DNA from 3 places in the Streptomyces sp. NPDC048383 genome. Region 1 is predicted to be linked to each of the others. Evidence: riboswitches for the same ligand, from Rfam matches in the RefSeq annotation. Region 1 holds a riboswitch; each other region holds the start of a gene.

Region 1 (2,256 bases):
AGCCGTAGGACGGGCCCGTGCGGATCTCGAAGTGGAGGTGCGGACCGGTCACGTTGCCGGTGGCGCCGGACAGGCCGACGCGCTGGCCGCCGGTGACGCTCTGGCCGGCCGAGACGGACAGCGAGGAGAGGTGCGCGTACTGGGAGTACTTGCCGTCCGCGTGCTTGATGACGACCTCGTTGCCGTACGAGCCGCCCCAGCCGGCGGAGACGACGGTGCCCGCGCCGACGGCCTTGACGGTGGTGCCGGTGCCGGCCATGAAGTCCACGCCGGTGTGGTAACCGGAGGACCACATGCTGCCGCCCATGCGGTACGCGGTGGAGACGCCGCCCGCGACCGGGGCCACGAATCCGCCGGAGGCCGACGGGGTGGAGGGCGCCGCCTGACCCGACCCGGCGGGCTTCTGCGCGGGCGCGGCCTTCTTGGGCGCCGCCTTCGGGGCGGAGGAGCGCTCACCGGACGCCTCAGGGCGGCTGGAGGAGCGCTCGGAGCGGTTGCCGGAGCCCGACTCGGAGGCGGAGTCCGGGGTCGAGGCGGAGGGCGCCGACTGCTTCTTGGCCGGGGCCGGAGCGGCGGGTGCGGGGGCGGCCCCGGCCGAACCCGGAGCGCCGAGGGTGAGCTTGAGGCCCGGGTGGATCAGCGAGGGGTCGCTGCCGACGGCGTCGCGGTTGTCGGCGTAGAGCTGCTCCCAGCCGCCGGTGAGCCGGCGCTCGGCGGCGATCTTCGAGAGGTGGTCGCCGGCGACGACGGTGTAGACCGCGGCGGCAGCGGCGGTCGGCGTCGCGGTGGGCGTCACCGTGGCGGCCGCCTGGGGGGCCGCCGGGGCCTGCCGGGCCTGCGCGGGTGCGGTGGCCGGGGCGGCCGCGGGGGCTGCGTGGGCGCCGGTGGCACCGATCAGCGGCAGCGCGAGCGCGGCGCCGCCGGTGCCGGCCGCGGTGAGACCGCGGGATATGGAACGGGACTTCGGGCGGCGGTGCTTACCCTTACCGGGCATGGCGAATTCCTCTCCGTCGCCTGCGAGGTGAGCTGTCGGGTTCGGACTGGAGATGTCCGGCCGCGCACGTCGAGGACGCGTACGGCTTCACCCCGAGCCGGCCCGGAGAACGTTCCGGTCCGGCGGCCTACCTGGTTCCCCCGCTCCTGCCGCGCGCGTCGATAGTCGGGTGCGGTTCCCGGGCGGCGGCAGGATTAGGCTGTCCACCCGGATCGGTCGTGAAGGTAATCGAGCGGGTCCACGGGCAACAAGCCGCACATTCCCTGACGCAATCACAGGTATGAGGGTGTGAGGGAATTCCGGTCACCCTGTGTCCATTCCGCACCATCAACAACCGCCCTGGCGTGGGAATTCGGATTTCGCGATCGGGCACACACGGTCACCGTATGATCTGGCTCACGGAGCCTGGCGCGATCTCGCCTCTCCCCATGGCAAGTTGCTCCCAACCGGCGTAATTCGGACACCTCAGGACGATGCGGAGGACCACTCGTGACCCAGCAGATACCGCCACCCCTTCCGGCGATCCCCGAACCCGAACCGGAGCTGACGGGAGTGCGCAATTTCCGTGACGTGGGCGGTCTGCCGACCGCCGACGGACGACGGGTCAGGTCGGGACGACTCTTCCGAAGCGGACATCTGGCGCATGCCACCGAAACAGGAACACAGTTCCTCACCTCGCTCGGTCTGCACACGGTGTTCGACTTCCGCAACCGCGCCGACCACGCCGTGGAAGGGCCGGACGTGGAACTGCCGGGCGTGCGCTACGTGAACATCCCGCTGTCCGACCCGGCCGCCGGGAAGGAGTTCTGGACGATGGTCCGCGAGGGCGACCTGGCCCAGCTGCGCACCCTCCTCGGGGAGGGCCGGGCGGCCGAGCGCATGACCACCTCGTACCGCACGATGATCCGCACCCGGACCGCCGAACACAGCCGGGTCGTGCACGCGCTGGCCGAGGACAGCGTGCCGGCGCTGATGCACTGCGCGGCGGGCAAGGACCGGGCCGGTCTGTCGATCGCCGTCACGCTGCTCGCGCTCGGCGTCGAACGGGACGTGATCGCGGCGGACTACCTGGAGTCGAACGCCCCGCACCGCCGCTACCGGATGCGGCGCGGCGCGGACGCGGTCGAGTCCCGCCCGGCCGAGGTGGCGGAGCTGCTGGCCCCGCTCTTCGACGCGCGCGCCGAGTACCTGCGGGCGGCGTACGAGACGATCGACGAGGAGTGGGGCGGGGTGGACCGCTACCTCGCCGAAGGCCTCGGGCT
Region 2 (2,256 bases), on a different contig from region 1:
GGGGATGCGGGCCGGGCGGTGGACATGCTGCGGGACCGCGCGTGATGCGGTGTCATGCGGTGTGGTGCGCCGCCGTGCGGTGTTCAGGCCGCCGTGCGGTGTGGTGCGGTGATTCAGCTGAGCTTCAGCTTCTGACCCGGGAAGATCAGGTCGGCGTCCTTGACGGTGTCGTTGTTCAGCTGGAAGAGCTTCTCCCAGCCACCCTTGACGCCGTTCGCCTGGGCGATGGTGCCCAGGGTGTCGCCGGCCTTGACGACGTAGGAGCCGTTGCCGGTCGCCGGGGCCTCGGTCTTGGGGGCCTGCGGCTTGACGGCCGGGGTCTCGACGCGCTCGGAGCGGGAGACGGGGACCTCGGTGCGCTTCGGCTCGGCCTTCGGCGTCGCCGGCTTGGCGGGCGTGGCCGGCTTCGCGGGCTTCGCCGGGGCGGGCTTGGCCGGCTTCGTCTCGGGCTTCGGCTTGGCGGGCGTGGTGGTCGAGCCGCCGCCGTTGTACGCGGCGTTGGACAGGCCCTTGCCGCAGTGCGGCCAGGCGCCCTTGCCCTGGCCCTTGAGGACCTTCTCGGCGATGGCTATCTGCTGGGACTTGCTGGCCTGGTTGGCCGTGGCGGCGTACGCCTTGCCGCCGTAGCCGGCCCAGGTGGAGGCCGAGAACTGCAGGCCGCCGTAGTAACCGTTGCCGGTGTTGATGGCCCAGTTGCCACCGGACTCGCACTGCGCGACCTTGTCCCACTCGGAGACGGTCGCGGCGCTCGCGGTACCGGCGGCCATCAGCGGGGCCGCGACGGCGACACCGGCGACACCGGCGAGCGTGACGATACGGACGGCCTTGGAGCCGCGACGGTGCTTGCCCTTGCCGGAAAGCAGCATGGAGTTCTCCTCACCGACGCCTTCGAGGTGAGCTGTCGGGTTCGGGCGGATGAGTTGCCCGGTCACGTGTCGAGCACGTGGCTTAACCCCAAGCCGGTACGCGGCCGTCTTCCAACGGCCTTTCCCGGCGCCTACCTTGGTTCCCCCGCTCCTGCCTTCGGCGCTTGCGCGACGACTGTTCCCCCCGTCCGCCGGCAGGATTCGGCGATGCGGTCGAAGGAGCCCGCGGTGGCGAGCGACTCAGAAGGTAGACAGGTCTCCCCCTGATGTTCAACGCGCGACATCAGGGAGAAACCGGCCTCCTTGCGTTCCTCAAAAGTACGTTTACGCAGGTGAGGGGCGGGTTTGTGGAAGTTCCGGAACGAGACACGCCAGTTGATCGGAAGAGACGCATGTCTCATTTGCCGATAACGGACATTCAACTCTTTCCGACTGGGCGAACTGCCCCTATTCCTTGGTTAGATCCAGGTTCTGACCCGGCTTGATGAGGTCCGCGTTCCCGCCGATGACCTGCTCGTTGGCCGCGTAGAGCGTGTTCCAACCACCCTTGAGGCCTTGGGCGTCGGCGATCGCGGTGAGGCTGTCGCCGGCCTTGACCGTGTACGAGGGGGTCGACGCGGCGTCAGACGAGCCGTGCGGCTCGACGGCCGCCGGACCGCGGTGCTTGCCCGCTCCGTCGACCGCTGCGTCGATCGCGCCGGCCGGCACGGCCGAGGGCGTGGCACCCGGGGTGAGCGGGGCCGTGGGCGCCGTCGGGTCCCCCGGAACGGTGGGGGTGCCCGGAACGGTCGGGGTTCCGGGGGCCGTCGGGTCCACCGGCGTGGTGGACGCCGTGGTCGGCGGGGTCGTGGTGGGCGGCGCGGTCGTCGGCGGGACCGTCGGGTCCGTGGACGGGGCCGGGGAGTCCGGGTCGGGCATGACGGGCAGTCCGCCGGCGGGGCCCTGCGGGTAGTCCGGCAGGCCGGTCGGGCCGGTGGACGGGCCACCCTGCGCCGGCTGCGGGGTCGGGGCCCCGAAGTCGACGGCGGGCTCGGAGCCCGCGACGGGCACCGAACCGTCGGGCCGTACGGGGGCGGGGGCGACCGGCCCGGCGGGCCGGGGGTCACCCGGGTCCACCGCGGCGGCCGGGCCCTGCTGGGTCAGTCCGGCCGAGGCGGCGCACAGCGGCCACGCCTGGGGGCCCTGCGAGGCCAGCACCTTCTCGCCGATGGCTATCTGCTGGGAGCGGCTGGCGAGGTCCGGGCGCTCCGCGTAGGCGAGTCCGCCCGCGTTCCTCCACTGCTCCTGGGTGAACTGGAGCCCGCCGTACTCGCCGCTGCCGTAGTTGGCACTCCAGCTGCCGCCGCTCTCGCAGTCGGCCACCTTGTCCCACGTGGTCGTGTCGGCCGCG
Region 3 (2,256 bases), on a different contig from region 1:
GGAGACGATATCGTCGCGGATCGCTGTGCACACCGCGTGCGCGGGAATTCGCAAGACCGGACCTCCGCGTGAATTCGGCTGCCGGCGCCGTCGCCGGAATCGTGACCGTGTCGCGACTCTATTGCAACACGCGAATATTTCCGAGGACGGCTGGAAATCCGAAACATTTCACGCAGCGGGGAGCGGTGAGGGGTGAGCGGGGCAGCCGACGAGGGCAAGGGCCGGCTTCGCAGGCGAGCCGGCTCCCGGGAACGCGGAAGGCCCCGGCTCGGGGAGCCGGGGCCTTCCGTGGAAGTGGTGGTGCGGTGCCGCTCGGATCAGAGGTTCACGCCGTGCGAGCGCAGGTACGCCAGCGGGTTGATGTCCGAGCCGTACTGGGCACTGGTGCGGGCCTCGAAGTGCAGGTGCACGCCGCTGGAGTTGCCGGTGGTGCCGGCGAGGCCGATCTGCTGGCCCGGGGCGACCTGCTGGCCGGCGGACACGCTCAGCGAGTCCATGTGGCCGTACTGCGTGTAGGTGCCGTCGTTGTGCTTGATGATCACGTTGTTGCCGTACGCGCCGCCCCAGCCGGCCTCGACGACGGTGCCGGCGCCGACGGCGCGGACCGAGGTGCCGAGGGAGGCGTGGAAGTCGATGCCCGTGTGGCTACCGGAGGACCACATCGCGCCGCCCGCACCGTAGGAGGTGCTGACGTAGGAGCCCGCGATGGGCGAGACGTAGGTGTTGAGGCGCTTGCGCTCCTCCTCGCGGGCGACGCGCTCGGCGGTCTCCCGCTCGGACTTCGCCTTGGCCTCGGCGACCTCGGCGACGCGCTTGGCCTCGGAGGCGCGCTGCTTGGCGTCGGCCTCGGCCTGCGCCTGGGCGGCGACGGCGTCAGCGGCGCGCTGCTGCAGATCGGCCTGGGCCACGATGTCGCCCTGGAGGTCGTTCGCGACGACCACCGGGTTCTGGCCGGTGTCCTCCATGGAGGGTCCCGGGTTGTCCGCCGCGAAGGCCGGGGCGGCGAGGGTGCCGACCACGCCCGTGGTGGCGAGGGCGGCTATACCGGCGTAGCCGGCGGTCTTGCGGCTCAGACGGCTGGAGCCGCGGTGCTTGCCGGAGCCGGTGGGACGACTGCCAAACGCCATGAAGGGGGTGGTCCTTTCCTTCCCTCTCGCCTACCGGGTTAGCTGACGGGTTCGGAGCAGGAAGGTCTCCTACGGGCCTCCTCTTGCGAGGCGGTCCGATTCACCCCAGGGACTGTGGGTCCCCGGCTCCCCAGGCTCGCGCCTGACGGGGACTCGGCGATCACTGTTCGGTGCCGCGGGTGCGGCGGGCACAACTGACGAACAGCAGGGCCGACGCTAGGCGGATCATCAGTGGATCGCCAAACACACGAGCACTTTTGTTGCGTACGCCACACCGCATACGAGCAACCAAACCACTAATCGGACAAAAGGGGCCCTGACGGATAATCCATCAGAGCCCCTTCAGAAACGGCCGGTTACCGGTGGAGGGGCGGTCGCCCGCCGCTCGATTCCCGGTCGACCACGGGTCAGTTGGTGACGACGGTTACGGCGCCGATGCCCAGCGCCCGTACGGGCTCCTCGATCTGCGCCGCGTCGCCCACCAACACCGTCACCAGACGGTCCACGGGGAAGGCGCGCACGACCGCCGAAGTCGCCTCCGCCGTACCGGTTTCGGCCAGCCGCGCGTACAACCGCGCCTGGTAGTCGTCCGGCAGCTCCTGCTCGACCTGGTCCGCCAGCGTGCCCGCGACGGAGGACGCCGTCTCGAACTTCAGCGGGGCCACGCCCACCAGGTTCTGCACCGCCACGTCCCGCTCGGCGTCGGTCAGACCGCCCTCCGCGAGGGTGCGCAGCACCTTCCAGAGGTCCTCCAGCGCGGGGCCGGTGTTCGGGGTGTCCACCGAGCCGCTGATGGCGAGCATCGAGGCGCCCTTGCCGTCGGCCGTGGAACGCAGCACCTGACCGAAGGCGCGCACGCCGTACGTGTACCCCTTCTCCTCGCGCAGCACCTTGTCCAGGCGCGAGGTGAGCGTGCCGCCGAGGCAGTACGTGCCGAGCACCTGCGGGGCCCACACGAGGTCGTGGCGGTCCGCGCCGATGCGGCCGATCAGCAACTGCGTCTGGACGGCGCCGGGCCGGTCGACGATGACCACCCGGCCCGTGTCGTCGGCGGTCACCGGGGGCACCGGGCGGGGCTCGGCGGTGTTGCCCGTCCAACTGCCCAGCGTGTCGGCCAGGACGGCGTCCA

The links. Region 1 has a riboswitch for cyclic di-AMP ahead of AB0D46_RS04125 (LysM peptidoglycan-binding domain-containing M23 family metallopeptidase). Riboswitches for the same ligand answer to the same signal wherever they lie in the genome.
Positions count from the first base shown of each region.
Region 2: it holds a riboswitch for cyclic di-AMP, as region 1 does, so the genes downstream of both, AB0D46_RS14475 (transglycosylase family protein) here and AB0D46_RS04125 (LysM peptidoglycan-binding domain-containing M23 family metallopeptidase) in region 1, are expected to answer to the same signal.
Region 3: it holds a riboswitch for cyclic di-AMP, as region 1 does, so the genes downstream of both, AB0D46_RS16350 (M23 family metallopeptidase) here and AB0D46_RS04125 (LysM peptidoglycan-binding domain-containing M23 family metallopeptidase) in region 1, are expected to answer to the same signal.

Region 1 covers NZ_JBEZKS010000003.1:45,268-47,523, reverse strand. Annotated here, with positions in the region: gene AB0D46_RS04125 (LysM peptidoglycan-binding domain-containing M23 family metallopeptidase) at 1-994, opposite strand, end outside; cyclic di-AMP (ydaO/yuaA leader) riboswitch at 999-1,165, opposite strand; gene AB0D46_RS04120 (tyrosine-protein phosphatase) at 1,484-2,256, shown strand, end outside.
Region 2 covers NZ_JBEZKS010000017.1:7,387-9,642, forward strand. Annotated here, with positions in the region: gene AB0D46_RS14475 (transglycosylase family protein) at 114-866, opposite strand; cyclic di-AMP (ydaO/yuaA leader) riboswitch at 869-1,039, opposite strand; gene AB0D46_RS14480 (transglycosylase family protein) at 1,314-2,256, opposite strand, start outside.
Region 3 covers NZ_JBEZKS010000020.1:32,196-34,451, reverse strand. Annotated here, with positions in the region: gene AB0D46_RS16355 (GntR family transcriptional regulator) at 1-54, opposite strand, end outside; gene AB0D46_RS16350 (M23 family metallopeptidase) at 318-1,127, opposite strand; cyclic di-AMP (ydaO/yuaA leader) riboswitch at 1,140-1,296, opposite strand; gene AB0D46_RS16345 (pitrilysin family protein) at 1,535-2,256, opposite strand, start outside.